DNA from 3 places in the Microbacterium sp. NPDC077644 genome. Region 1 is predicted to be linked to each of the others. Evidence: predicted binding sites of a transcription regulator. Region 1 holds the regulator's gene; each other region holds the start of a gene.
What was found. Region 1 encodes HrcA, which represses chaperone genes, less so after heat shock. Its sites were predicted from a motif close to TTNGCACTCGNNNNNNNCGAGTGCNAA; they were not measured.

Region 1 (9,974 bases):
GACGGTCAGTGCTTGAAGCGGTCGCGCAGCTTCGAGAACAGCCCCTGCTGGAACTGCGCGAGCTGGGGACCGGGAGCCTTCTGCTTCTTCGCGAAGTCCTCGATGAGGGCGCGCTGCGCGGAGTCGAGCTTGGTGGGCGTCACGACCTGCACGCCGACCCGCAGGTCACCGCGCTGGTTGCCGCGCAGGGGTGTGATGCCCCGGCCCTTGATCGTGAGGACGTCACCGGACTGCACACCCGGCCGGATCTCGAGGTCGACCTTGCCGTCGAGGCCGTCGATCGAGGTCTCCGTCCCGAGGATGGCGTCGGCCATCGACACCTCGAGCGTCGCGAGGAGGTCGTCGCCGTCGCGGCTGAACGCGGCGTGCGGTGAGACGGTCACCTCGACGTACAGGTCACCGTTGGGTCCACCGGCCTGTCCGACCTCGCCGGACCCCGGCAGCTGCAGGCGCAGCCCGGTCTCGACGCCGGCGGGGATGTCAAGCGACACCGTGCGGCGCGAGCGCACGCGCCCCTGGCCGTTGCACGTCCCGCACGGATGCGGGATGACGGTGCCGTAGCCCTGGCAGCTGCCGCACGGCTGCGAGGTGACGACGTTGCCGAGCAGGCTGCGCACCTGGCGCTGGACGTGGCCCGTGCCGTGACAGATGTCGCACGTGACAGGGGACGTGCCGGGCTGCGTGCACGATCCCTGGCACGTCTCGCACAGCACGGCCGTGTCGACCTCGATGTCGCGATGCGCGCCGAAGACGACGTCGCCGAGGTCGAGCGTCACGCGCACCAGCGCATCCTGGCCGCGCTCCCTGCGCGACCGGGGCCGCCCGCCGCGTCCGCCGCCCTGAGCCGCTCCGAAGAACGTCTCGAAGATGTCGCCGAACCCGCCGAAGCCGCCGAAATCGCCGGCGCCGTCTCCGCCGCCCATGTCGTAACGGCGACGGGAGTCCTCGTCGCTGAGCACGTCGTACGCGTGCGTGACGAGCTTGAACCGCTCCGCCGCATCCTCACCGGGGTTCACATCCGGGTGCAGCTGACGCGCCAGCTTCCGGTACGCCTTCTTGATCTCATCCGTCGACGCGTCTCGCGACACCCCGAGGACCTCGTAGTGGTCCGCCACAATCACCTTCCTGCGTGTGCGTGCTTCCGGCAGAGCCGCTCAGCGGCTCGCCTCGTCCTCGTCGAGCAGCCTGGACAGGTAGCGGGCCACGGCCCGCGCCGCCGCGAGGTTGCTCGGATAATCCATGCGGGTCGGGCCCATCACGCCGACACGAGCCGTCCCGCCGGGTGCCAGGTAGTTGCTCGCGACGATCGACGCCTCCGGAAGTCCGAATGCCTCGTTCTCGGTGCCGATGCTCGCCGCGAGGCCCTGCTCGTCCGTGACCATCTCGCTCATCAACCGCAGCAGCGTCACCTGCTCCTCAATCGCTTCGAGCAGAGGGTGGATGCTGCCGCGGAAGTCCTGCTCGCGCCGCGCGAGCGTCGCCGCCCCGGCCATGACGAGCCTCTCCTGGCGGAATTCCGCGAGTTCCTCGCCGATGATCCCGGCGAGCAGCCTGATCGCCTGATCCACGCGCGTGCCCTCGGAGCCCTCGCCGAGCGTCTGGACGCGGTCGGTGGCCTCCCGAACGGTCTGCCCCGTCAGCTGCGCGGACAGCCGCGCCCGCAGCACCGCGACGTCGGACTCGTCGAGATCGGCGGGCAGCACGGCGATGCGCTGCGAGACCCCGCCCGCGTCGGTCACGAGCACGACGAGGAGCCTGTTGGGTGCGAGCGAGACGAGTTCGATGTGCGTCAGATGGGCGCGGGCGAACGACGGGTACTGCGCGAGGGCGACCTGACCGGTCAGCTGCGTCAGCACGCGCACAGTCCGCACCATGAGGTCGTCGAGGTCTGCCGGGTCGGTGAGGAAGGATTCGATCGCGGTGCGCTGGGCGCCCGAGAGCGGACGCAGCTGCGCGAGGTGGTTGACGAAGACCCGGTAGCCCTTGTCTGTCGGCACCCGGCCCGACGACGTGTGCGGCGCTGCGATGAGCTCCTCGTCCTCGAGGAGCGCCATGTCGTTGCGGATCGTCGCGGCGGAGACGCCGAACGAGTGCCGGTCGACGATCGACTTGCTGCCGACGGGCTCGTGCGTCTCGACGTAGTCCTGCACGATCGCCCGGAGCACCTGCAGCCCGCGTTCGGTGACCATCATGCACTCCTCTCCGCTGGCACTCGTACAGTTCGAGTGCCAATTCTACTCGCTGAGCTAATCGGTCAGCTCGCGCACCACCGCGTCGGCGAGAAGACGCCCCTTCAGGGTCAGTCTGATGCGGCCGCGGATGGCGGCTCCAGCATCCACCAGGCCGTCAGCGATGAGGCCTGCGACACGCGCACGATTCGCCTCGGGAAGATCGGATGCCGCCATCCCCTCCGCCAGGCGCGTCTCGAGCAGCACGCGCTCGAGCAGGTGGGCCTCGCGGCCGGGACGCTCGGTGCCCGCCGCCGGCGATTCGGATGCCGCGAGCCGCTGCGCATAGGCCGCCGGGTGCTTCACGTTCCACCACCGCAGCCCCGCGACGTGACTGTGCGCCCCGGGGCCGAAGCCCCACCAGTCGCTCCCCCGCCAGTACGCGAGGTTGTGCCGCGAACGGTTGTCGATCCCTGAGCCTGTCGAAGAGCGACGCGCCCAGTTGCTCACCTCGTACCAGTCGAAACCTGCTGCCGCGAGCCGCTCGTCCGCAAGCTCGTACATGTCGGCCTGGAGGTCGTCGTCGGGGGCCGGCACCTCACCCCGACGGATCTGCCTGGCGAGCTTGGTGCCATCCTCGATGATCAGCGCGTACGCCGAGATGTGATCGGACTCGAGTGCGGTCGCGGCATCCAGAGAGGCCTCCCAGTCGGCGAGCGACTCGCCGGGGGCGCCGTATATGAGGTCCACGCTCACGGCGAGGCCCGCCTCCCGCGCGGCGTCGACGGCCGTCCGCACGTTCTCCGGGCGGTGCGTGCGGTCAAGCGCTGCGAGCACGTGCGGCACGGCGGACTGCATGCCCACCGACAGCCGGGTCACACCGGCATCCGCGAGGGTGCGGGCGACCTCGGGCGTCACGGTGTCGGGATTCGCCTCGACCGTGACCTCGGCGCCGTCGGTGATTCCGAATGCCGATACGGCGGCATCCAGCATCCGCGCCAGGTCGCCCGGTGGCAGGAGCGTCGGCGTGCCGCCGCCGAAGAACACCGTGTCCATCGGGCGCAGGGCGCCGGCGTCGCCGAGCACGCGCCCGGCCAGCGCGATCTCCCTGATCAGCGTGTCGGCGTACTCGTCCTGACGCGCTCCGCGCAGTTCCCCTGACGTGTACGTGTTGAAGTCGCAGTAGCCGCAGCGCACGCGGCAGAACGGTACGTGGAGGTAGGCCGAGAACGGCACATCCCGATCGACGGACAGGTCGGCGGGCAGCGCACCGTCGCGGGGTGCCGGATCGCCGATCGGCAGTGGTCCCGCCATCACAGAGGCGTGGTGTACAGCGGAGAGATCGCCCGCAGGTACCGGGCGAACAGCTCCTTGCGACGCCGCCCGAGCAGGCCGGGCACCATCCGGTACAACACGGAGTTGGGCGCATCGAACGCGCGCACCGTGAACCAGACCGAGTCGTCGTCGCGCCACTCGATGTCGAAGAGCTCCTCGCCGCTGACGACGGAGCCGCCCACGGTTCCGAGCACGAGGCCGATTCGGCGTGCTTCCTCGGTGACCGAGATCACGCGCAGTTCGGCATCCGCGCGCATGCCGGCCACGCGTCCGCGCAGCCGCAGCGTCATTCCGGGGCCGGCGAAGGGCGTGCCCTCCGCGTCGAAGCGCTGCTCGACCTCGCGCTTGCTCGGCGCGACCGGATTGCCGTCGGCGTCGAAGCTCACTCCCGCGTACGCGGGGCCGGATGCCGGGCGCACGTCCTCGACGGTCAGACCTGCGGCGCGCTGCGCCGTCCACGACAGCAGAGCGTCTCCGGCGGTGCGGAATCGCTCCTCGCCGCTGCCCAGCCGCCAGGTCTCCTCGGCCGGGGTGCTGCGCTCCGGCGGATACTGCATGAGATCGGGCGCGTGCGTCGCCCCGACCGCCGCATAGTCGACCGTGTCGTCTCGGAAAGTCCCGCGCCGCATGAGATCCAGACTACTTCCGTTACCTGAACGATGCCCCGGACGGGGCTCGTCCTACTTCTTGTCCTTGCCGTCGACGTCGCCGGACAGCGCTGCGATGAACGCCTCCTGGGGGACCTCCACCCGTCCGACCATCTTCATGCGCTTCTTGCCCTCCTTCTGCTTCTCGAGCAGCTTGCGCTTGCGGCTGATGTCGCCGCCGTAGCACTTGGCGAGCACGTCCTTGCGGAGCGCGCGGATGGTCTCACGGGCGATGATCCTCGCGCCGATCGCGGCCTGGATCGGGACCTCGAAGTTCTGCCTGGGGATGAGCTTGCGCAGCCGCTCCGTCATGAGCGTCCCGTAGGAATAGGCCTTGTCGCGGTGCACGATCGCGCTGAACGCGTCGACCTTGTCGCCCTGCAGCAGGATGTCGACCTTGACGAGGTCGGCGGTCTGCTGGCCGGCGGGCTCGTAGTCGAGACTCGCATACCCCTGCGTCTTGGACTTGAGGTGATCGAAGAAGTCGAACACGATCTCGCCGAGCGGCATCATGTACCGGAGCTCGACGCGCTCCTCGGAGAAGTACTCCATGCCGAGTAGCGATCCGCGCCGCGACTGGCACAGTTCCATCACCGTGCCGACGTAGTCCTTGGGCAGCAGGATCGCCGTCTTGACCATGGGCTCGGCGACCGACGCCACGCGCCCGTCCGGGTACTCGCTCGGGTTCGTGACCGTGACCGTGTCGCCGGTGTCGGTGGTCACCTCGTAGATCACGCTCGGCGCCGTCGTGATGAGGTCGAGTCCGAACTCGCGGCTGAGCCGCTCGGTGATGATCTCGAGGTGCAGGAGCCCCAGGAACCCGCATCGGAAGCCGAAGCCGAGGGCGACGGAGGTCTCGGGCTCGTACTGCAGGGAGGCATCGGACAGCTTCAGCTTGTCAAGCGCCTCGCGCAGCTCGGCGTAGTCGCTGCCGTCGATCGGGTAGATGCCGGAGAAGACCATGGGCTTGGGGTCGGTGTAGCCCGCCAGTGCCTGCATCGCGCCGTCCCGGCTCGTCGTGACGGTGTCGCCGACCTTCGACTGGCGCACGTCCTTCACGCCGGTGATGAGGTAGCCCACCTCGCCGACGCCGAGGCCCTTCGACGGGATCGGCTCCGGACTCGACACGCCGATCTCGAGGAGCTCGTGGTTGGCGTGGGTCGACATCATCTGGATGCGCTCGCGCGGCTCCAGCTTCCCGTCCACCATGCGCACGTAGGTGACGACGCCGCGGTAGGCGTCGTACACCGAGTCGAAGATCATCGCGCGGGCCGGTGCGTCGGCATCGCCGACCGGAGCCGGGATGTCTGCGACGATGCGGTCGAGGAGCTCCTCGACGCCGACACCGGTCTTGCCCGACACGCGCAGCACGTCGTCGGGGTCGCCGCCGATGAGGTCGGCGAGCTCCTTGGCGAAGCGGTCGGGGTCAGCGGCGGGCAGATCGATCTTGTTGAGCACGGGGATGATGTGCAGATCGTTCTCGAGCGCCAGGTACAGGTTCGCCAGAGTCTGGGCCTCGATGCCCTGGGCGGCGTCCACGAGCAGGATCGCGCCCTCGCACGCGGCCAGGGAGCGCGAGACCTCGTACGTGAAGTCGACGTGTCCGGGGGTGTCGATCATGTTCAGGGCGTATACCTGGTCCGGTCCCTGAGCCTGTCGAAGGGCCCACGGCATCCGGACGGCCTGGCTCTTGATCGTGATGCCCCGCTCGCGCTCGATGTCCATGCGGTCGAGGTACTGCGCCCGCATGTCGCGGTCGGAGACGACACCGGTGATCTGCAGCATGCGGTCGGCGAGGGTCGACTTGCCGTGGTCGATGTGGGCGATGATGCAGAAGTTCCGGATCTGCGCCGGCGGCGTTGCGGCAGGCGAGAGCGGGGTGAGGGCGCGTGGTGACATGTCTCCAGCAGTCTACGGTCAGGCGCACCTAATGCTCGATTCGCCATGACCGGTGATAGTCTCGCGAGGTTGCCCTGTACAGATCGGCGACACCGAGTGTCAGTTGCAACCCGACTCCGTACCAGACGCTGTCCGGATCGGTCGCACAAACGAGCCCGAGATGTTTGAATACATCCGACTCAGCGTTGCGTCGGCCGATCCCGAGCGCGCCTGCAAAGAGAAAGACAACACCTTGATCAAGTATCTCCTGCGCCGATTCCTCGGCTGGCTGCTGATGATCGTGGTGGCGACCAACATCACGTTCTTCCTTGCGTGGGGCTTCCTGAACCCCCGGAACAACTTCGTCGGTCGACGCCCTCCGCTCAGTGAAGAGCAGATCGTCAACCTCCTCGAGCCGCGCAACCTCAGCGACACCGTGCCGATCTGGGAGCGGTGGTGGAACTGGTTCAGCTCCATCCTGTTCCGCTGGGACTGGGGCGTGAGCCCGACCGGCGGCTCGATCAACGAGCAGATCGCCTACCGCATGTGGGTGAGCGCGGAGCTGGTTCTCGGCGCAACGGTGATCATGACCGTGCTGGGCATCGCGCTCGGCGTGTACACCGCATCGCGTCAGTACAAACTCGCCGACCGCATCGGCCAGGCGACCTCGATCATCACGATGAACATCAACGTCATCGTCGCCGCTCTCGGCCTGGTCCTTCTCGCCATCGCGATCAACGACCTGTTCGGCGCCCGGATCTTCTTCGTCACCGGGGCGGCGAGCAAGGGGGTCGAAGGGTTCTTCCCCGTGCTCATCGACAAACTGCAGCACGTGACCCTGCCCACGATAGCCCTGGTCATCACGGGCTACGCGGGAACCCACTTCCTGCAGCGCACGCTGCTCCTGGACAACATCAACGCCGACTACGTCCGCACCGCGCGCGCCAAGGGCCTGACCAAGCAGCAGGCGATCCGCAAGCACGCGCTGCGCACCTCGCTCATCCCCGTCGCGACGCAGGTCGCGTTCAGCATCCCCGGCATCTTCACCGGCGCGATCCTGACCGAGACGATCTTCGCCTGGAACGGCATGGGCAAGTACTTCATCGAGACCATCGTCAAGAGCGACATCAACGGCGTCGTCGCGGTCGCGGCCTTCAGCGCCGTCATGGTGGCGATCGGTGCGATCCTGTCCGACATCATCGTCGTGGTCCTCGACCCGCGAGTGAGGGTGAGCTGAGCATGAGTGAAATGATCGACCCCACCACCACGGTCGCCGAGGCCCCTGCACCCGCGAAGAACGCGGGCGGCAAGCCGATGTCGAAATGGACGCTGTACACCCGTCGCTTCATGCGCAACAAGCCGGCCGTCGGCGGCATCATCATCTTCGTGCTGCTCGTGCTCTTCGCGATCGTCGGACCGCTGATCGCGAAGTGGGACCACGTCGAATTGGACTTCCTGAACCTCGGCACTGCCCCGTCGGCTGATCACTGGTTCGGCACGACGGCCTCCGGCAACGACACGTTCGCACAGGTCGCCGTCGGCCTGCAGCGCTCGCTCATGATCGCCGTCTCGGTCTCGCTCGGCACGACGATCCTCTCGGCCATCATCGGCACCGCAGCGGCGTACTTCGGCGGGCGCACCGAGAAGCTCACGCTCCTGGTGATCCACTTCATGATGGTCGTCCCCAGCTTCCTGATCCTGTCGCTGCTGTCGAACCGCTCCGGTGGCGACTGGCGCGTCATCGCACTGATCATGATCTTCGTGACGGGCTGGTACTTCCCCGCCCGCGTCGTCTGGACCACGGCGCTGTCGCTGCGCGAGCGCGAGTACGTGCACGCCTCTCGCTACATGGGCGTCGGCGGCTTCCGGATCGTGCTGCGCCACCTCATCCCGAACATCGGCTCGCTGCTCGTGATCAACTTCACGCTCGGCATCGTCGGCGCCGTGATGGCCGAAACGGGCCTGTCGTTCATCGGCTTCGGAGTGAAGATCCCCGACGTGTCGCTGGGCTCCCTCATCGGCTCCGGCGCGAACACGATCACCAGCGCGCCATGGCTGTTCTACTTCCCCGCTGCGGCGCTGACGCTGCTCACCGTCTCGATGGCACTCGTCTCGGACGGTCTGCGAGACGCCCTCGATCCCACCTCTGCTGCAGGAGGCCGCGCATGAGCGCCATCATCTCCGTTCGCGACCTCAAGGTCAGCTTCGCCTCCGAGGCCGGGCGCGTGGACGCCGTGCGCGGCGTCTCGTTCGACCTGGAGGAGGGCAAGACCCTCGGCATCGTCGGCGAGTCCGGCTCCGGCAAGTCCGTCACCTCGCTGGCGATCATGGGCCTGCTCGACGAGAACGCCAAGGTCACCGGTTCGATCATCTACGACGGCCAGGAACTGCTGGGCAAGTCCGACAAGCAGATGTCGGTGATCCGCGGCAACGGCCTCGCGATGATCTTCCAGGACCCGCTGACCTCGCTGACCCCGGTGTTCACGATCGGCGACCAGCTGATCGAGGCGCTCACGGTGCACCGCGGCCTGACCAAGAAGCAGGCGTGGGATCGCTCGATCGAGCTGCTGACCCTCGTCGGGATCTCGCAGCCGGAGAAGCGCATGAAGGGCTTCCCGCACGAGTTCTCCGGCGGCATGCGCCAGCGCGTCGTCATCGCCATCGCGATGGCGAACAACCCGAAACTGATCATCGCCGACGAGCCGACGACCGCGCTCGACGTCACGATCCAGGCGCAGATCCTCGACCTGATCGAGAAGGCGCAGCAGGAGACGGGCGCCGCGACCATCATGATCACCCACGACATGGGCGTCGTCGCGCGCATGGCCGACGACGTCATGGTCATGTACGCGGGAAAGCCCATCGAGCACGCGCCCGTGGGCGAGCTCTTCCACCACACGCGGATGCCGTACTCGATCGGACTCCTCGGAGCGATTCCGCGCGTCGACAAGGCCGAGAAGGAGCCGCTGGTACCCATCAAGGGCAACCCGCCGCTGCTGATCGATCTCCCCGACGCCTGCCCGTTCGCCGACCGCTGCCCGATCGCGATCGACGCGTGCCGCACGCGCGAACCCGACCTCGTCGACGTCTCGACCGGCACCGGTGCGCCGCACCAGGCCGCCTGCATCCGCGCCGATGAGATCTCGGACGGCGGGATGATCGGCGGACTCCCGGTCTATCCCGTGCACGAGGCGCCGGAGAGCGACCTGACGCGCACGCCCCGCGAACAGCGCCCCGTGACCCTCGACGTCCGGAACCTGAACAAGACGTTCCCGCTTCTGAAGGGCGCGTTCCTCAAGCGCAAGGTCGGCGAAGTCCACGCCGTCAAGAACGTCACGTTCGACGTGCGCGAGGGCGAGACGATGGCCATCGTCGGCGAGTCCGGTTCGGGCAAGACGACGACGCTGCTGCAGATCATGGATCTCGTCAAGCAGGACGGCGGAGACATCGTCATCAACGGAACGAGCGTCAACGACATCACGAGCCGAAAGATCGAGCGCAAGGTCCGCCGCGACATCCAGATCGTGTTCCAGGACCCCATGGGCGCACTGGATCCCCGCATGACCGTCGCCGACGTCATCGCCGAGCCGCTGCACGCCATCGGCACACCCAAGGACGAGGTGCACCGCCGCGTGCGGGAGCTCATGGATCTCGTCGGCCTCAACCCCGCCCACATCGACCGGTTCCCCGGAGCGTTCTCCGGCGGTCAGCGCCAGCGCATCGGCATCGCCCGCGCCCTGTCCACGAACCCGAAGATCATCGTGCTCGACGAGCCCGTCTCGGCGCTGGACGTGTCGATCCAGGCCGGCGTCATCAACCTGCTCGACGAGCTGAAGGTGAAGCTCGGCCTGTCGTATCTGTTCGTCGCGCACGACCTGTCCGTGATCAGGCACATCGCCGATCGCGTCGCGGTGATGTATCTCGGCGATTTCGTCGAGCACGGCGA
Region 2 (9,974 bases), on a different contig from region 1:
CGACGCGGCGCGGGCGACCTGCTGGTCAGCCCGCGCCGCGCGTGTGACGAGGTTACGAGGCCGAGACGACCGGCTTGTCGTTCAGGCGGTCACCCGACTCGAGGTCGAAGGCGTGCACGTGGCCGGGGTTGGCGGCCAGCGTGACGGTCTCGCCCGCGTTCGGGTGGTTGCGGCCGTCGACGCGCGCGACGATGTCGGTGCGCTTGCCGTTGATGTCGGTGTGCCCGTACAGGTAGCCGTCCGCGCCGAGCTCCTCGACGAGGTCGACCGTCACCGACAGGCCCTTGCCGTCTGCGGGACCGACCGTGATGTCCTCGGGGCGGACGCCGACCGTGACCTGCGAGCCCGTGGCGCGGCCGACGGTGTCGCGGTCGAGCGGGACGACCTCGGTGCCGAACTGCACGCCGCCGTCGGCGAGGTCGGCGGCGAACAGGTTCATGGCGGGCGAGCCGATGAAGCCGGCGACGAAGACGTTGTTCGGCTTCTCGTACAGGTCGCGCGGGCTGCCGACCTGCTGGAGCAGGCCGTCCTTGAGCACGGCGATGCGGTCGCCCATGGTCAGAGCCTCGGTCTGGTCGTGCGTCACGTAGACCGTGGTGACGCCGAGTCGACGCTGCAGCGAGGCGATCTGGGTGCGGGTCTGCACGCGCAGCTTGGCGTCGAGGTTCGACAGCGGCTCGTCCATGAGGAACACCTGCGGCTGGCGGACGATGGCGCGGCCCATCGCGACGCGCTGACGCTGACCGCCCGAGAGCGCCTTGGGCTTGCGGGTCAGGTACTGCTCGAGGTCGAGGAGCTTGGCAGCCTCGAGGACGCGCGCTGCGCGCTCCTCCTTGCCGACGCCGGCGATCTTGAGCGCGAAGCCCATGTTCTCGGCGACCGTCATGTGCGGGTAGAGCGCGTAGTTCTGGAAGACCATCGCGATGTCGCGGTCCTTCGGCGGGACGTCCGTGACGTCGCGGTCGCCGATGAGGATGCGGCCCTCGTTGACCTCTTCGAGGCCGGCGAGCATGCGCAGGGAGGTGGACTTGCCGCAGCCGGAGGGGCCGACCAGGACGAGGAACTCGCCGTCTCCGACTTCGAGGTTGAGCTTGTCGACGGCCGGGCGGGTTCCGCCCGGGTAGAGCCGAGTGGCGTTGTCGAAAGTCACCGATGCCATGATGTTTCTCCTTCACCGGCAGGTACGTGCCGGACGATCCGTTGTGATGGAAGCGGTGGAGAGACCCCACCGTGGCCCGTCGTCGGGCCGGTTTCAGTATGGCACGAAGCGCCCCGTCTGGGTATTTCCCAGGCTGGCTGGATACCATCGAAGACGGTCCGGAACACACACGCAGGCCGTGTGTCCGACGGACGCCGGGGAACCCGTCCCCGTCCAGATCTTCAAGAGGAACGATGTCGAGCGACGAAACGCCGAACGTCCCCACCCCTCGCACATCCCGTGAGGCGGTCCGGGAGAAGGCCCAGCAGGTGCACGCCAAGCAGTCGCGTGCCCGCATCATGCGACGCATCATCATCGGTGCCGTCGCGATCGTGGCCGTCGGCGCCATCGGCACCGCCGTCACGATGGCGATCACCTCGAGCGTCTCGAAGCCCGTGCTGAACCCGAAGGGCCTCGACGGTGACGGAATCGTCGTCGGCAGCGTCAGCGACATGTCGGCGGAGACCGTCCCGACCACTCCCGCGCCGGAGGAGAGTGGTGCGGGTGAGGAGACGTCGGAGCCGACGCCGACGGCGACGCCCACCACGGCGCCCGTCGACGTGCACATCTACGTCGACTACCTCTCGCCGGGCGCGGGAGACTTCGAGCTCGCGAACACCCGGCAGCTCGCCGGATGGATCAACGAGGGCGCCGTCACGGTGACGTACCACCCGGTGGCGATGCTCACCGCCAGCTCCAACGGCACGAAGTACTCGCTTCGCGCGGCTGCTGCCGCAGCCTGCCTCGCGACGCATTCGCCCGACAAGTTCTACGCGTTCAACCACGAGCTCCTCGTGGATCAGCCCGAGGTCGACAGCCCCGGCCGCACCGACGTCGAGCTCGCCGACCTGGCGGTCGCGGTCGGCGTCGACAGCCCCAAGGTCGTGCGCGCCTGCATCGAGGATCAGGACTACATCACCTGGGCGAAGGACGCGACCTCGCGTGCACTCGAGGGTCCGCTGGACGGATCCGAGGACCTCGTCCTCACCAGCGCGCCGATGATCGTCGTGAACGGCGAGGCCTATGTCGGGTCGCTCAAGGACCCGGCCGAGTTCTCGCAGTTCGTGCTCACCGTCGCCAGCGAGACCGAGCCGACGCCCGAGCCGACGACGACGTCGTCGCCCACGCCCACCGAGACCCCTGCGTCGTAGTTACCGACTCGTGCGCCCGGCTCGCTAAGCTGGACGCCGTTCGCCGACTTAGCTCAGCTGGTAGAGCACCTGTCTTGTAAACAGGCGGTCGCGGGTTCGAATCCCGCAGTCGGCTCCATGATGCCCTCGCTCTGGTGACTCCAAGGGCGGTATGCGATCCTGGGTCCTCAGCACGATGGACGGAGACGACCATGAGCAATGCCGCATTCCCTGAAGGCGCTCTCCCACAGGATGATCCCAACCCCGAGGGCGAGGACGTGGATCCCGACTTCGCGGTCGATGAGGACGTACCGGAATCCAGCGAGTCCGATGAGGACGTCGCCGAGATCTGAGGTTCCGCTCTAGCGCTGGCTGTTCGGCCTGCGCCCACGGCGCGGGCGATCGTGCCAGGCTGCGATGGCCTCCGGCGTCAGGTCGTCGCGATCCCAGAGGTATCCCGAGACGTTCCCGATCGGGTCGATGAACGCGTCGCTCGCGGTCGAGGCCTCACCAGCATCCCGGCGCCGCATCGTCTGTCGCAGCGACACCGGTGTCACGCCCAGAAGCTCGGCCACTTCGTCGATGGTCGCGTAACGCGCGGCGAAGCGCGGTTCGGCCGTCGCGTCGCGCAGTGCGCGGGGACGCGGCCGGTCGTCGTCGGACCCCATGAGCTCTCCCGATCTGTGCAGTCAGACCACGATAGCCGACCACTAGCATGGCGCCATGGGCGATGCCGTCACCCGTCTCGACGTGCCAGGGACGTACAACTTCCGCGAGGCTGCGCCCGGGGCGCTGGCATCCGGCGTCCTCTACCGCTCGGATGCGCTGCACCGGCTCGATCGCACCGGGCGACGACGCATCCGCGAGCTCGGCATCAGGACCGTGCTCGATCTGCGATCGAGCATCGACCGCCGTGTCGGCGGTCGGGATCGTCTGCGCGGCACGGGCGCCGTCCGGGTCGGCATCCCGATCGACGGGACACCGCGGCGGATCGACCTCGACACGATCAGCCTGTCCGGCGTCTATCGGACGATCCTCTCCGGCCATCGGCCTGCTCTGGGGCGCATCGTCCGCGAGATCGCGGCGTCGGACGGCGCCGTCGTCGTGCACTGCACCGCGGGCAAGGATCGCACGGGTCTGGTCGTCGCACTCGTGCTGGAGGCGATCGGCATCGACCGCGCGGTGACGCTTGCCGACTACGCCGCGACGGCGGCGAACCTCGAGGGGGAGTGGACAGAGCGGATGCTGCGCAAGGCGCGCACGTTCCGGGTGCGGATCACCGATGAGGTCGTCGCGGTGCTCACCGGGTCGCCGCCCGAGGTCCTCGCCGACGCACTCGACTGGATCGATGACGAGTACGGCGGCGTTCCCGCGTATCTGGCCGGCGCCGGCGTCGACGACGCCGTACTCACCGCGCTGAGGGACAAGCTCCTCAGCGATCGTCCGTCCGCGGCGCAGCGCTGACCCTGCCGGCGACGTCGGCCGACGCGATCAGCGCCTCGTCGATGAGCTCGCGGCTGGGGGCGCCGGTGAGCCAGTCCGTGCTCATGGCCGGCGGGATGAGCATCGGCATCCGGTCGTGGATCTCGACGAGGTGATCGGGCGCCGGAGCCATGACGATCGAATAGCAGGTGACCCATTCGCCGTCCGGGGTCCGCCCGCGCTGCGTGACTGCGGCCATGCCGAACAGGGCGCCCTCGTCCAGGCGGAACTCGTGCCAGACCCGTTCGGGCTTGCGCATCTCGAACCACCCGGTCGTGGGTACGATCGCGCGGCCGCGCATCTTGCCCGGCTGATCCTGCAGCCGCTCGGAGCGGGTGTTGATCGAGGGGAACTTCGACGGCTGGCCGCCCACGAGGAAGCCCCACCATGCCGTCTCGAGCGCGGCGGGCTGGTCGCCCGCCGGCACGATGAGCGGGTTGAGGTTGCGCAGATTCCTCCCCGTCGGACGCAGCGTTTCGCCGTCGTTCGTCTGCGCCCACGAGCGCAGACCCTCGAGGACGTCGGCGTCGGCCTCGGCGAGGAGCTCGGCGTCGGTGAAGCGTGGATCCAGTCCATAGCTCGCGCACATGCCCGTCAGCGTACCCGCCGCCGCGGACATCGGCGCCGCGCGGCCTCGGGTACTGTGCTGAGGTGACCCCGACCCGCCGACTGCGCGCCCCGATCGCACTGGGAGGGGCCGTCGCGATCGGGGTGATGACCGCGATCCAGGCGCGCGTCAACGGCGTCCTCGGCGTGCGCATCGACGACGGCATCGTCGCGGGACTCGTCTCGTTCACGGCGGGGCTGATCATCCTCGTCGCCGTCACGGTCGCCGTTCCGTCGTCGCGAGCCGGCGCCGCACGCCTGTGGAACGGTCTGCGCACCCGTCACGTGCCGATCTGGATGCTGTGCGGCGGGGCGTGCGGCGCACTCACCGTCTCTACGCAGGGACTCACTGCCGGCATTCTCGGCGTCTCGCTCTTCACCGTCGGCGTCGTCGCGGGGCAGACCGTGAACGGACTGATCCTCGATCGCCTCGGCGTCGGCCCCGCAGGCGTCGTCGCCGTCACACCGGGCCGAGTGCTGGGCGGGCTGTTCGCTCTCGCAGCGGTCGGCATCTCGCTCAGCGGCGATGCTCTCGCACGCGCGCCCTGGTGGCTGCTCGTGCTCCCGTTCGCGGCCGGCGTCGGGATCGCCTGGCAGTCGGCGGCGAACGGTCGGCTCGCGCAGCGGGTGGCATCGCCGATGACGGCGACGCTGATGAGCTTCGTGGGCGGCACCGTCGTCCTGGCGATCGCCGCTGCGCTCAGCGTCGCGTTCAACGGGATGCCGCAGGCCCTGCCCGCCGAGCCGTGGCTCTACCTCGGCGGGGTGCTGGGCTTCGCCTACATCCTTCTCGGAGCGACGATCGTCGCGCACACCGGTGTGCTTCTGCTCGGCCTGGGCTCCGTGCTCGGGCAGCTCGTCACGTCGGTGATCATCGACCTGCTGTGGCCGGCATCCGCGGGACCCGCGCTGTGGCAGCTCCTCGCCATGATCGGCGTCGCGGTCGCCTCCGTGATCGCAGCCCTGCCGTGGCGGCGGCGCCGCCGCTGAGCGCTAGTCCTTCGCGGTGTCCGACTTCTTCGACTTCTTCGAGGGCATCCGCGTCAGGAACGACTCGGCGTCGATCGTCTTGCGCCGACTGGGCTTGGAGCGCTCCGGTTTGCCGCCGACGTAGAGCCAGCCGAGCAGCTCCTCGTTCTTCTCGAGGCCGTGCGCCTTCGCGACCGCGCGGGTGCGCGTGTAGTGCCCGGTGCGCCACAGCACGCCCCAGCCCGCTTCGTCGAGCAGCAGGCTGAGCGTGTGCGCGACGCCCGAGGCGACGGCCTCCTGCTCCCAGTGCGGAACCTTGGAGCTCTTGCGGAAGCTCACCACCACGGCGATCAGCAGCGGCGCGCGCAGGGGTTTCGTCGACGCGCGCGAGCGCTCGGCCTTGCCGATCGCCTTGCCGAGCCGGAGGCGGTCATCGCCGCGCAGCTCGATCAGCCGCCACGGCCGCAGCGACGAGTGATCTGCGACCCGTCCCGCCGCTGAGATCAGTCGGACGAGCTCCTCGTGCGACGGCGCATCGCCTGTGACCTTCGACCAGGACTGCCTGGAGAGCGCCGAATCGAAAGCGCTCAAGCCTCGGGAGCCTCGGGGCTGAAGTTCAGGGCCAGGGAGTTCATGCAGTACCGGTCGCCGGTGGGCGTGCCGAACCCGTCGGGGAAGACATGGCCGAGGTGCGAGCCGCAGTTCGCGCAGCGGACCTCGGTGCGCTGCATCCCCAGGGTGTTGTCCTCGAGCAGCTGTACCGCGTCGGGCCGGATCGACTCGTAGAAGCTCGGCCAGCCGCATCCGGAGTCGAACTTCGTGCCGCTCTTGAACAGCTCGGCGCCGCACGCGCCGCAGGTGTACAGCCCGGCTCGCGACTCGTCCAGGAGCTCGCCCGTCCAGGCGCGCTCGGTGGCGGCTTCGCGCAGAACCGCGTACTGCTCGTCGCCGAGCTCTTCGCGCCATTCGGCGTCGGTCTTCTTCACGCTGTAGTCCATACGTCCTCCTGAGTCGCTTCCATTGTCCCCCGTCCACGCGGCACCGGGGCCATCATGACGAGAGGTGACGACGGCGGAGAATGGAACCATGACGGATGCTGTTCGCGAACGCTACGAGCGCTTCGCGCGCGACGAGGCGCCGGGCCGGTCGGACCTCTACGCGGAATGGGCGCGGGGCGCGGCATCCGATCCCGAAGTGCGGGCGATCCTCGCGCGGATCCCCGAGAACAGACGCCAGCCGCCCCTCGTCTTCGCCGTCACCCGGATGCTGGGCGCACCGCTCGACGGATACCCGGTCTGGCGCGACTTCGTGCGCGCGAACGCGGATGCCGTCGTCACGGAGTGCGCGGCGCGCAGCGTGCAGACCAACGAGCCGCTGCGGCTCGCCCCGCTGCTGCCGGTGCTCTCGGAGATCGACGGCCCCATCGCGCTGCTCGAGCTCGGAGCGTCGGCGGGCCTGTGCCTGTACCCCGACCGCTACTCGTACCGCTTCGTCGACGAGCACGGACTGCTTCGTGCCAGTCTCGACCCGTCGGACGGCGTCTCGTCAGTCGTGCTCACCAGCGAGGTCCGCGGTGCCGTGATCCCTGCCCTGCGGATGCCCGAGGTCGTGTGGCGCGCAGGCATCGACCTCGCACCCCTCGACGCCGGGGATTCGCGCGATCGCGCTTGGTTGCAGGGTCTCGTCTGGCCCGGGGAGACCGGGCGCGAGGAGCGGATCGCCGCGGCGCTCGACGTCGTCGCATCCGATCCTCCGTCGATCGTGAGAGGTGATGCATCCCAGGTCGCAGCGGTGGCGGCATCCGCTCCGCCGGACGCGACACTCGTGATCACCACCCCCGGCGTGCTCGCGCACATTCCCCGTGCGCAGAGGCTGGCGCTCATCGACCGGGTGCGCAGCCTGCCTGCCCGCTGGATCACGATCGATGCGCCCGTGCTGCACGACGCGTGGAACCCGCCCGTGGACCCCTCGAGCTGGCCGGGCTTCGTCGTCGCGCTCGACGGAGACGTGCGCGCCGGGGCGGATCCGCTCGGCGGATGGTGGGAGTGGCGCGCCGACGCAGAGCCGTCGCCCGCCTAACCTGGACCCATGCTCGGAGACCTCACCGATCGCGATCGCGCGATCCTCGCCCTGGAGGCGGCCTGGCCGCGCCACGGGGGAAGCAAGGAGGAGGCGATCCGCAGCACGCTCGGCATGAGCCCGGCACGCTACTACCAGCTGCTCGGCCGGCTCATCGACACCGAGCAGGCGCTCGAGCACGACCCGCTCCTGGTCAGGCGGCTGCGCCGCTTGCGCGAGCATCGTGCCGATCAGCGCGTTGCGCGGATGCGCGGTTTCGCCGGGTAACATCATCGGGTGCCCCAGCCCGTGAGAGACCGCTTCGACGACATTTCCCGAACGTCAGGACGTGTCGGGGCGCACCGCGCCGAGGCGCCGGGCATGAACGGCTGGATCGTGCTGCTGTGGTCGGTCGTCGCAGCGCTCGTCCTCATCGTCGCCGGCATCTTCGTCGCTCTCGTGATGATGGGGCGGATCACGCTGTTCCCCGTCGCCGAGGATTCCGTGGCGCCGCTCCCGGAGGAGACCGGGGTGGTCGACACGACGTACTCCATCCTCATCCTCAACGCCACCGCCGAGGAGGGCCTCGAAGAGCAGGTGCGCGAGACGCTCATCAACGAGCAGTGGCCGGACGAGCTCATCAGCTACGGCCCCGCAGGGCAGCAGGACTTCGCCGAGACCACCGTGTACTACGTCGGCGACGACGAGCGCGAGGCGGCGCTGGGCCTGGCCGACCTCATCGGGGGAGCCCTGGTCGACCAGAGCGACATCTACGCCGATCCCGACGACCCGGAGCAGAAGCAGCTCGTCGTCGTGATCGGCCTGGACCGCGCGAGCGCCCAGCCGGAATCCACCCAGACGCCTGCTGAATAGACGCCGCCCTCACGGCTTGCACTCGATGGGGTCGAGTGCCAGAATGGGCGTTAGCACTCTCTTCCTCTGAGTGCTAAACCGAACGCCTACGTCCAGGAGGGACGACAAAACTCATGGCAAAGATCATCGCTTTCGATGAGGAGGCCCGCCGCGGCCTCGAGCGTGGCCTGAACATCCTCGCCGACGCTGTCAAGGTGACCCTCGGCCCGCGCGGTCGCAACGTCGTGCTCGAGAAGAAGTGGGGCGCCCCCACGATCACGAACGACGGTGTGTCGATCGCCAAGGAGATCGAGCTGGACGACCCGTACGAGAAGATCGGCGCGGAGCTCGTCAAGGAGGTCGCCAAGAAGACCGACGACGTCGCCGGTGACGGAACCACCACCGCGACCGTCCTCGCCCAGGCGCTCGTGCGCGAGGGCCTGCGCAACGTCGCCGCCGGCGCCGACCCGATCTCGCTCAAGCGCGGCATCGAGAAGGCTGTCGCCGCGATCACCGAGGAGCTGCTCTCCAGCGCCAAGGAGATCGAGTCCAAGGAGCAGATCGCCGCCACCGCGTCGATCTCGGCCGCTGACAGCGAGATCGGCGAGCTGATCGCCGAGGCCATCGACAAGGTCGGCAAGGAGGGCGTCGTCACCGTCGAGGAGTCGCAGACCTTCGGCACCGAGCTCGAGCTCACCGAGGGCATGCGCTTCGACAAGGGCTACCTGAACCCGTACTTCGTCACGGACCCGGACCGCCAGGAGGCCGTGTTCGAGGAGCCCTACATCCTCATCGCGAACTCCAAGATCTCGAACATCAAGGACCTCCTCCCGGTCGTCGACAAGGTGATCCAGGACGGCAAGGAGCTCGTCATCATCGCCGAGGACGTCGAGGGCGAGGCTCTCGCGACGCTCGTGCTGAACAAGATCCGCGGCATCTTCAAGTCGGCAGCCGTCAAGGCTCCCGGCTTCGGCGACCGCCGCAAGGCTCAGCTGCAGGACATCGCGATCCTCACCGGTGGTCAGGTCATCACCGAAGAGGTCGGCCTCAAGCTCGAGAACACCACGCTCGACCTGCTCGGACGTGCGCGCAAGGTCATCATCACCAAGGACGAGACGACCATCGTCGAGGGCGCCGGTGAGACCGACCAGATCGAGGGTCGCGTGACCCAGATCCGTCGCGAGATCGAGAACACCGACAGCGACTACGACCGCGAGAAGCTCCAGGAGCGCCTGGCGAAGCTCGCCGGTGGCGTGGCCGTCATCAAGGCCGGGGCTGCGACCGAGGTCGAGCTCAAGGAGCGCAAGCACCGCATCGAGGACGCCGTCCGCAACGCGAAGGCAGCAGTCGAAGAGGGCATCGTCGCCGGTGGTGGCGTCGCGCTCATCCAGTCCGGCACGAAGGCGCTCGACGCCCTCGAGTTGTCGGGCGACGAGGCGACCGGCGCGAACATCGTCCGCGTCGCCATCTCGGCTCCGCTGAAGCAGATCGCGATGAACGCCGGTCTCGAGCCCGGTGTCGTCGCCAACAAGGTCGCCGAGCTGCCGACCGGTGAGGGCCTCAACGCCGCCTCCGGCGAGTACGTCGACATGTTCGGCGCCGGCATCATCGACCCGGCCAAGGTGACCCGCTCTGCTCTGCAGAACGCGGCATCCATCGCCGGTCTCTTCCTCACCACG
Region 3 (9,974 bases), 930 kb from region 1:
GAACAGCGCTGCGTCATCATCACCGCGCCGGGGCAGACATCGAGCGGGTGCATGTCGCTCGACGAGATCGACGAATACGGCTGGCCCAATGCATCCATCACGATCCCTGAAGGACAGGAGCGGGCAGGCGAGTCCCTCTCGGCCGCGATCCTGCGAGCTCAGACGGGGGACCTGGTGCCGTACATTCAGGTCTGGGGACCCGAGACCTACGACTGGGAATCGCAGTACACCGAGGCCGAGCTGGCGCAGCTGCGGCAGATCGAGGCGGAGGGCTACGCGCCGCAGAACCTCAGCGTCATCGGCAGCGACGGCGACACCTCCGTCTTCTACGAGTGGGCCGGACAAGGACTGTGCGTCGTCGCTGTCCTGGACGGCGACGTCGTCGAGGCCTGCACCGAAGACGTCGCGAGCGACCTGACGCTCAGCGCGACCGTCGGCGGCATCCCCACGGAGTACATCGTCACCCAGAGCGCGACCCGTGGACCGCAGCTCACGATCGTGCGGCATCCGGTGACGGTGACGGTCGACCCCGAGACCGGTGAGGTCATCGAGCCCTCGCCCGACGATCCGATGTTCGACGACTTCTTCACCGAGGAGCCGTCGATCGACGACAAGACCGGATCCTGACGGTCAGACCCGGTCGGCGATGACGGCCAGGCGCCGCGAACCGACGCGGGTCAGGATCAGCGTCGCCGTTCGGTCGCCGCGCAGCGCGAGCTTCTTCCGGAACGCGGCGGGGTCGATGTCCATCCCGCGTTTCTTGATCTCGAGCGTCCCGATATCGTGCGCCTTCAGCACCTGGCTGATCGCCTTCGGGTTCGCCGCGGTCACCTCGCGCACGCGGAACGATTGCACGAAGGGGCTCGTGACGGCGGCATCCCCGGTGAGATAGGCGATCTTCGGGTCGAGCATCCCGGCATCCAGGCTCCGCGCGACGTCGCCGATCAGACGCGCGCGGATGACGGCGCCGTCGGGCTCGTGCAGGAACGCGCCGAGCTCGCGGACCTCGGCGTCCTCGGCATCCGCGCCGGCGATCATCTCGTGCGACTCGTCGCCGCGGATCACCAGCGCCGAGCGCCGCACGCCCTCGCGGGCGAGGATGCCGGACCACACCACGAGCTCGACCACGCTCCCGTCCGCAGACACCCACTGCGCCTCGGCATCCGCAGGGAGAGCGTCCCGGTCGTGGGCGGGGCCGAGCTTGATGCCGACGGGCATGCGCTGCGCCAGATCGAAGGCCCAGTCGAGCGAGGGGGAGTAGTCGGATGCCGCGACCCGCCTGGTCTCGCCGTGTCCCGCCGTGCGGCGGGCCGGATCGAGCCACACGGCCGTGCGCTTCCCTCGGAGAATCGCAGCATCTTCGGAGGGAGCGGCCGGTTCGCTCCTGAGTTCGTGCAATTCTCCGAAGTTCGCGCTCACGTAGTCCTCGGCCGTGCCGTGCTGGACCTCGGCGTCGGAGCCGAACGGGGCGAGGTTGTAGGCGGCGATGGCCGCGGTGACCTCGTCGGCGTCCACGGCCTGCACGCGCAGCCCCGCACCCGCGAACGCGAGGGAGTCTCCGCCGATGCCGCAGCCCAGATCGGCGACGTTCTCGATCCCGGCGCGGCGCATGCGGCCGGCGTGGCGGGCGGCGACCCCCAGACGGGTCGCCTGCTCGAGGCCGGCCCTCGTGAACAGCATCCGCTCCGCGAAACCGCCGAACTTCACGGTGCCCTTGGCACGCAGATGCGCCTGGCCGACGACGGCGGACACGAGATCGGGGGAGTGGCCCGCCTGCCGCAGTCGCGATACGGTCTGCGCGACCTCGACGGTCGTGCTGATGGCCCCGACCTCGTCGAGGAGGCGAAGCCCCTCGGGGGTGAGCAGGGCGGTCAGCTCGGACATCTCCACCCGCCCAGCGTACGGGGTTGGCACTCGCATTGCATGAGTGCCAGCCGAGCGCCTACACTGTGATTAGCACTCTCGGGTTGAGAGTGCGAACGAGTCTTTCGTGTCAGCGTCAAGAAAGAAGAGGTAGACCGTGTCGGTTTCCATCAAGCCGCTCGAGGACCGCATCGTCATCAAGCAGGTCGAGGCCGAGCAGACCACCGCGAGTGGCCTGGTCATCCCCGACACCGCCAAGGAGAAGCCCCAGGAGGGCGAGGTCGTGGCGGTCGGCCCCGGCCGCATCGATGACAACGGCAACCGCGTTCCGCTCGACGTCGCCGTCGGCGACCGCGTGCTCTACAGCAAGTACGGCGGCACAGAGGTGAAGTTCGGCGCAGACGAGTTCCTCGTCCTGTCGGCCCGCGACGTCCTCGCCGTCGTCGTACGCTGACGCTTCTCCAAGCTCAGCGACCGCGCAGTTCGTCAGAAGGTCCGGATGCTTCGGCATCCGGACCTTCTGCGTTCCCGTCCCCTACTGACCCCCGCACCGTCCCCGATCATCCCCCGACGATTCCCCGATAAGCCTCGGGATGCCTCCCGATGCCGCCCGCCGGGCCCCGTTCCAGACTCGTCACAAGCGCCAATCGGCACTGTGACTGATAAGGGGTTCATCATGGCTGTGCAGGACAACGTCAATCTGCTCGGCGCTCAGTGGAATCTGGGTGTCGAGGACGTCGGCAACGGCAACACCGACAACTCGGACAACTCGGCGGACGACAACTCCGACAACTCGGACAACTCGGTCGACAACTCGAACAACTCGGACAACTCCGACAACTCGGACAACTCCGACAACTCGGACAACTCCGACAACTCGGACAACAGCGACAACTCGGACAACAGCGACAACTCGGACAACAGCGACAATTCCGACAACTCGGACAACTCGATCAGCGACTCGTTCCAGGTGAACGACTCGTTCCAGGACAACTCGACGACCGACAACTCCGACAACTCCGACAACAGCGACAACTCGGACAACAGCGACAACTCGGACAACTCGATCAACGACTCGTTCCAGGACAACTCGACGACCACGACGCTGAACGACCACTCGATCAGTGTCGGAATGCGTCAGTACAACTCCGGGTTCAACGACCTGAATCTGACGGGCGCGGCGGGTCTCGCCGGCGCGACGGGCGGCAGCATCACGATCGATGCGCGCACGAACCTGGCAGATCATTCCGTGAACCAGAACATCGCAACCGGTGGTGGCGACGTCGCTCAGACGTTCAGCAGCGGCAGCGTCACGGCGGCCGGCGACGGCTCCGTCGCAGCCGGCGGGGACGCGTCGTGGACGAACATCGACACCGACATCACGGTGGGGGACGTCTCGATCGGCAACACGTGGAACACGGACTCGTTCAACGTCGACAACTCGATCAACGACTCGTTCCAGGACAACTCCGCAACCGACAACTCCGACAACTCGATGAACGACTTCTCGGACAACTGGTCGGTCAACGACTCGTTCCAGGACAACTCGATGACCGACAACTCCGACAACTCGATGACCGATTTCTCGGACAACTGGACGGTCGACGACTCGTTCCAGGACAACTCGACGACCGACGGCTCGCTGGACGTCGACGTGACCGTCGACGACATCAACGTCGGCAGCCCCACAGGCGATTTCAACGACGTCGCCTTCTGAGATACCAGCCTGCTCCACTCGGCTGCCTCTGGAAGGCGGCCGGGTGGAGCAGTACACTGCAGGCAATCCGATCCGAAGGTCGTGAGACATGTCTGGTGACGTGCACAGCGAATCGGCAGAGCAGCCGATGGGCGACGACGTCTTCGACCAGTCCTTCTGGACGGATGCCGCATCCGATGTCGACCCGACGGGGACGAACATCTTCACAGCAGAGATCGAGAACGTGAACTCCACCGACTGGGAGGTGGATCCGGACGTCATCTGGGGAGATGGCCCGGATGCCGCCTCCGATGTCAGTGGAGGTTCGATGGGACCGGACCTTCTGGCCTAGTCCCGGCACTGGGGGAGCAGGGGTGGTGCACCACCCCTGACAACTGAAGGTATTGGGGGGACACGTGCAGCGACGCGCTGGGGAATCGGTCGCGGACACCGTTCGCGAGGTGGGAGGCCTCGCGGCATCAGCCGGGCGAGCGGATCTCGCCGAGCGTCTGGAGCAGACGCATCGGCGGCTGCTCGATCCCGGCATCCGGGTGATCGTCGTCGGCGAGTTCAAGCAGGGCAAGAGCAAGCTCATCAACGCGCTCGTGAATGCGCCGGCCTGTCCCGTCGACGACGACATCGCCACGAGCGTCCCGACCGTGGTCGGCTACGCGCCGGAGCCATCGGCGTGGATCGTCGAGCGGGCGAAACCGAGTGGCGCCGATCCGCTCCACCAGCCGCTGCGGCGCAGGCAGATCCCCCTCGACGATCTCGCGGAGTACGTCTCGGAGCGGGGGAACCCGGCCAATGAGCGCGGCATCGTCTCGGCAGAGGTGCTCCTGCCGCGCGAGATCCTCAAGGGCGGGCTCCAGCTCGTCGACTCCCCGGGCGTCGGCGGGCTCGAATCCACCAACGCACTGACCACGCTCGCGGCGCTCTCGTCGGCGCACGCGGTGCTCATGGTCTCGGATGCCTCGCAGGAGTACACCGAGCCCGAGGTGCAGTTCCTGCGGCACGCGATGCGCATCTCGCCGAACGTCGCCGCGGTCCTCGCGAAGACCGACCTGTACCCGGAGTGGCGAGAGGTCGAGGAGATCGATCGGCGGCACCTGCTCGAGACCGGCGACGTGCCGATCTTCGCGGTGTCGAGCGATCTGCGCCTGCTCGCGGCCGAGCTGCAGGATCGGAGCCTCAACGACGACTCCGGCTTCCCCGCGCTGGTCGCGCACCTGCGCCGCGAGGTGCTCGGCCGCGCGGAGGTGATCCACGAGCGCGGCGCCGTGCACGACCTGCTCTCGGTGATCGACCAGCTCACGATGTCCATGCGCACCGAGCTGCACGCGCTGCAGAATCCCGAGGACACCCCGCGCATGATCGCCGAGCTCGAGGCGGCCAAGGCGAGCGCCGACGAGTTCCGCGGTCGGTCGGCGCGCTGGCAGGTGACGCTCACGGACGGCATCGCCGACCTCGTCGCCGACATGGAGCACGACGTCCGCGATCGGCTGCGGCGGGTGATGCGCGAGGCCGAGAAGTCGATCGACGAGGGCGACCCCGGCCCGATCTGGGATCAGATCACCGAGTGGCTCGACCAGCGCGTGGCGGCGGCCGTCGCCGAGACCTTCGTGTGGACGGACGAGAGATCGACGTGGCTGGCGGAAGAGGTCGCCGATCTGTTCAGCAAGGGCGAGACGGAGCTCCCCGCGATCGACGTGCACGACACGCGAGGCGTGCTCGACCCTGTCGACGAGATCTCCGGCCTCGACGCCGGACAGCTCAGCGCCGGCGAGAAGATATACATCGGTGTGCGCGGCTCCTACGGAGGCGTGCTCATGGTGGGACTCGTGACCGGTCTGATCGGACTCAGCCTGATCAACCCCCTCTCACTGCTCGCCGGCGTCCTCGTCGGGCGGCGCGCGTACCGCGAGGACATGCACGCCCGGTTGGCTCGCCGTCAGCAGGAGGCGAAGCTCATCGTGCGCCGCCACATCGACGAGGTGACCTTCCAAGTGGGCAAGCAGCTCAAGGACCGACTGCGCCTGGTCCAGCGGACCGCCCGCGACCATTTCGGATCCATGGCCGAGGAGCTGCACCGGTCCCTTTCCGAGGCGCTCACCACGGCCAAGCAGGCGGCGACCACGTTCACCGCCCAGCGCGATGCCCGAGTGTCGACGCTGAACAAGCGTGTGGCGCAGCTCGAGGAGCTGCGGTCGCACATCCCCGTGCTCGAGCCGGGAGTCATGGCCGCGTTGCCCGCCGCTGACGCCCTGCCCGCCGCGGACGCCGAACGAGTGACGTCATGACGGCATCCATCGCCCGGCTGGCGGAAGACCTCCTGCAGACCGCCCTCGAGGTCTACGCCGATGACGAGCAGGCGACGTCGATCATCGACCAGCTCGCCGAGCGCCTGGGCGAACCGTTGCGGCTGGCGCTGGCGGGCATGGTCAAGGCCGGGAAGTCGACGCTGCTCAACGCCATGCTCGGCGAGCGGATCGCCCCCACCGACACGGGGGAGTGCACGCGCGTCGTCACCTGGTACCGCTACTCGCCGACCCCGACCATCACGATGCATCCCCGCACCGGGCCGCCGCGCCGGATGCCGATCCGCCGCGAGCACGGCCTGCTCGTGATCGACCTCGGGGGCCTCCCCGCCGAGGAGGTCGAGTGGATGGACGTCGGATGGCCGCTGCCCGCCCTGAAGGACGTCATCCTCATCGACACCCCCGGCATCGCCTCGCTGTCGGCCGACGCGTCCACGCGCGCCGTCCGCTTCCTCACCCCCGAGGATGCGCCGTCCGCCGCGGATGCCGTCGTCTACCTGCTGCGTCACCTGCACGGCTCGGACGTGAAGTTCCTCGAGGCGTTCCACGACAACGCGGCGGGGGCCGCCCAGACCGTGTGCGCCGTGAGCGTGCTCTCCCGGGCCGACGAGGTCGGCTCCGGCCGGATCGACTCGCTGCTGTCTGCGCGCAAGGTCGCCCATCGCTATCAGCGCGATCCCGAGCTCGCCTCGCTGACCCTCGGCGTCATCCCCGTGACCGGGCTCGTCGCCGAGGGGGCGCGGACGCTGCGCGAGAGCGAGTACATCGCGTTCCGCGAGCTCGCGGGTCTGGACCGCGACGTGCGCGAGAAGCTGCTCGTGTCGGCCGACCGGTTCCTGCGCGAGACGGACGCGACCGGCCTCAGCGTCACGGTCCGCCACGACCTGCTCGCACGTTTCGGGATCTTCGGGGTGCGGATGGCGACGGCGATCATCCGCGGCGGCGCGTCGAGCTCCTCCGAGCTCTCCGAGGAGCTCGTCCAGCAGAGCGGCCTGCTCGAGATCCAGGACTTCATCTCCCGGCAGTTCCAGCCGAGGGCCGAGACGCTGAAGGCCCGCGGTATCGCGATGCAGCTCGACAGGCTGGTGCGCGAGCGTCCGCGGGAGGGGACGGATGCCGTCCTCGCCGGCATCGACCGCTTCGCCCTGGCCGCGCACACGCTGCGCGAGCTCTCGCTCCTGGCGGATGCCCGGTCGACCGGTCTGCCGTTCGCCGAGGACGACGCGACCGAGGCCGAGCGGATCATCGGGTCCGGCGGCACGGATGCGCGCACGCGACTGGGCCTGTCTCCGCAGGCGACGGACGCCGAGGTCGCAGCGACCGCTTGCGAGAGGATCGCGCACTGGCGTCGCGTGGACGCCTCCCCGCTCGCCGACCGGTCGGTCGCCGCCGCCTGCCGGATCATCATCCGGAGCCTGGAGCGGATCGTCGCGGAGTCAGATGTCGGGATGCTGCGGCGCGATCCCGCCGCGACGGACATCGACCCGGCGGGCCGTCCACTTCATGGCGCGGGGCAGGATGCTGCACAGCAGCGCGAGCACGACGAGCCCCGCCTCCGCCGCGATCATCGCCCGGAACTGCGCGCCGTGGGAGCCCAGAGCCACCCACTCCGGTGACAGCACCACGAGCAGCGCCAGCAGCGCCAGGGTCGCCAGCTGCCACCATCGCACGTTCGGGCGCCGACTGTTGAACGACACCAGCAGCGTGATCTGCGCGAGGAGGACCGCGACGAGGGTGCCGAACACGATCCAGAACAGGATGTCGGCCGCCGCGGTGTAGGTCTCATCGCTGCGTCCGTCCGCGACACCGCGCGCGACATCCTCGATGAGTGGCAGGAGCTCCTCCCTGACGACGAACAGGAACACGACGGCGAACGCTCCGACCGCGAAACTGACGATCCAGAAGAACTGGCTCAGGCGCACCTCGAAGGGAGGCGTGGCCTTGACCAGCACCGGGGCGCTGTCGCCGCCCGTCGTCGACGGCCGGACGGGCGCACCCCGAGCCGGTTCCGATTCCTGACCCGTCACCGCGCTGATCTCAGTCCTCCTCGATCGGCTCGTCGGCCAGCGGTTCGTCGGCGACGGCGGCGCTCGCCGCATCGGCGTCGTATCCGTCGTCGGCCGCGGCCGCCATGTCGGTGTCGAGGACGTCCGCAGGTTCGGGCACGGCGGCGGGCGCGGAATCCACCGGAGCCGCGACGGGCGCAGGCTCGGCAACCGGTTCTGCGACCGGGTCGGTGACCGCATCCGATGCCGCCTCGTCGCTGCCGACGGTCGCCCCGTTGAAGCTGCCGTCGTTGGTCTCGTTGCCGATCGACACGTCGCCGACCGTGATGTCGGTGTCGCCGTTGGCGATCTGACCGTCCTCGCCGGCCGCGACGGACCCGTCGCCCGAGGCGACGATCGCCTCCTGGTCGAACACCTGGGTGACATCCCCGCCCTCGGTCCAGATGTTCTGGTTCACCGACTGGTCGATCGTCGTCGATCGGGCATCGATCGTCGTGAACTGCTGCACGATCCGCATGATCTCGTTCGTGACCTCGGTCGGCGTGCTCGGCGGCGGAGGCGGGTCGGTCTGCGTGCGGGTGACCACATCGGGTCGGTCGACGATGACCGGACGGACGGCGGCGACGTCGGCCATGCAGGCGCCGCGCAGGTTGTTCGCCTCGAGCGCCGTATCGGGATCCGCCGCGAACCCGGCAGCCGCCTCCGGGTCGCGGAGCAGGCTCAGTATGAAGGCGATCAGCGCGTCTGCGATCGTCTCGATCGGTGACGTCATGAAGAGGTCCCCCCTTTGGATGTCGATCGGAGCTCATCCCGCTCCGGCGGACGCCCGCTGCCGCGTGAGCCCGCAGTTCCCCAGATCCTGATGAGGATCGTATTCGTGCCGGTCTGCTCGGGCATCGGGGATCACCCCGATACCCGTGCTGCGCGGGAGGGGGATTCGTCCTCGGCGGACGCCCGGACCGGATGCAGAGCCGCCACGGTGTGGTCGTCCCCGATCAGCTGGCGCAGTTTCGCGAGCACCTCCGAGCGCGATGTCGCGCCCAGACGGTTGCGGATGTGCGCGATGTGATGCTCGGCGGTGCGGGGCGAGATGAAGATCGCCTCGCCGATCTCGGCGTACGTCTTGCCCTGCAGCACGAGCCGGGCGACCTCGATCTCCCGGACGCTGAGCAGCTCCTCGGGCGCCGTGCGCCCCGGATCCGCATCCGCGGCGTCTCCGGCGTCCGCCGCCCTGCGCGCCGCATCCGTCGGGTGCAGCTCGCGGGCGCAGGCGAGCAGGCGGGCCGCGACCTTGCGATCGTCGGTGCGCGCCGCCCCGTGCCCGGCGAGCCGCGCGCCGTCCCACTTCAGACCGATCGATGCCAGGCCCTCGGCGGCCGCCTCCACCGCTGCCGGGTCGACCGTGCCGCCGAGGACGGCGGTCCACACGCGGCCCGCGCGCGCCATGACGGCGGCGACGCGGCTGTTCGCGGATGCCGCGACGAGCGCCTTGGCGTGCGGCGTCAGATGCGCGGGGTTTCCCAGCAGGATGCCCTGCTGGATGCCGGCCCACCGCAGGTGGGCGATCCACAGCGGCGGATCCCCCAGGGCCGCCGTGATCTCCAGAGCCCGCTCGAGGTGCGGGGCGATCCGTGCGGCCTCGCCCGCCCTCGTCGCCGCGCTGATGAGATCGGCGAGCGGATGCAGCAGGTACAGGTCGACCTCGGTGCGCAGGATGACGCCGCGCGTTCGACGCCATGCCTCCTCCGCACCCGCCGCATCCTCGTACCGTCGGGCGATCGCGACCTGCACGGCACCGGCGAGCAGTTCGTCGCGAGCAGGCAGCGTCGGCGCGATCTCACGGGCACGCGCGAGATCGTCGCGGGCTTCGACGGGGCGTGCGCGCTGCACGGAGACCCATGCCCGCCACAGCAGCAGGCGGGTGCGCGCCCACGATCCGCCGTGGCCTCCGCTCAGCGCATCGTCGATGACGGCGGCCGCCGTCGGCACCTCGCCGACGCTCAGCGCAGCGATCGCTGCGATGACCGCGGGCAGCTCAGGGACAGCGCCGGCGCCGTGCGAGCTCGTGTACATCTCGGCGGCCCGGACGAA

Region 2: the regulator HrcA is predicted to act here: its motif matches at 8,367-8,393, upstream of groL (chaperonin GroEL).
Region 3: the regulator HrcA is predicted to act here: its motif matches at 1,908-1,934, upstream of groES (co-chaperone GroES).

The regions. Positions count from the first base shown of each region.
Region 1 is NZ_JBFBME010000001.1:1,200,240-1,210,213, forward strand. It holds gene dnaJ (molecular chaperone DnaJ) at 6-1,115, opposite strand; gene hrcA (heat-inducible transcriptional repressor HrcA) at 1,155-2,189, opposite strand; gene hemW (radical SAM family heme chaperone HemW) at 2,247-3,482, opposite strand; gene AB0269_RS05835 (DUF1990 family protein) at 3,482-4,132, opposite strand; gene lepA (translation elongation factor 4) at 4,184-6,049, opposite strand; gene AB0269_RS05845 (ABC transporter permease) at 6,282-7,265, shown strand; gene AB0269_RS05850 (ABC transporter permease) at 7,277-8,197, shown strand; gene AB0269_RS05855 (ABC transporter ATP-binding protein) at 8,194-9,974, shown strand, end outside.
Region 2 is NZ_JBFBME010000003.1:264,194-274,167, reverse strand. It holds gene ugpC (sn-glycerol-3-phosphate ABC transporter ATP-binding protein UgpC) at 53-1,159, opposite strand; gene AB0269_RS13445 (thioredoxin domain-containing protein) at 1,393-2,349, shown strand; tRNA gene AB0269_RS13440 (tRNA-Thr) at 2,392-2,467, shown strand; gene AB0269_RS13435 (hypothetical protein) at 2,541-2,681, shown strand; gene AB0269_RS13430 (hypothetical protein) at 2,691-2,996, opposite strand; gene AB0269_RS13425 (tyrosine-protein phosphatase) at 3,052-3,792, shown strand; gene AB0269_RS13420 (SOS response-associated peptidase family protein) at 3,761-4,399, opposite strand; gene AB0269_RS13415 (DMT family transporter) at 4,492-5,406, shown strand; gene AB0269_RS13410 (nitroreductase family protein) at 5,410-5,976, opposite strand; gene msrB (peptide-methionine (R)-S-oxide reductase MsrB) at 5,973-6,383, opposite strand; gene AB0269_RS13400 (DUF2332 domain-containing protein) at 6,472-7,464, shown strand; gene AB0269_RS13395 (DUF3263 domain-containing protein) at 7,474-7,731, shown strand; gene AB0269_RS13390 (LytR C-terminal domain-containing protein) at 7,825-8,316, shown strand; gene groL (chaperonin GroEL) at 8,430-9,974, shown strand, end outside.
Region 3 is NZ_JBFBME010000001.1:268,635-278,608, forward strand. It holds gene AB0269_RS01350 (hypothetical protein) at 1-627, shown strand, start outside; gene AB0269_RS01355 (SAM-dependent methyltransferase) at 631-1,890, opposite strand; gene groES (co-chaperone GroES) at 2,021-2,317, shown strand; gene AB0269_RS01365 (hypothetical protein) at 2,540-3,580, shown strand; gene AB0269_RS01370 (hypothetical protein) at 3,669-3,911, shown strand; gene AB0269_RS01375 (dynamin family protein) at 3,976-5,859, shown strand; gene AB0269_RS01380 (dynamin family protein) at 5,856-7,493, shown strand; gene AB0269_RS01385 (IniB N-terminal domain-containing protein) at 7,915-8,655, opposite strand; gene AB0269_RS01390 (LuxR C-terminal-related transcriptional regulator) at 8,787-9,974, opposite strand, start outside.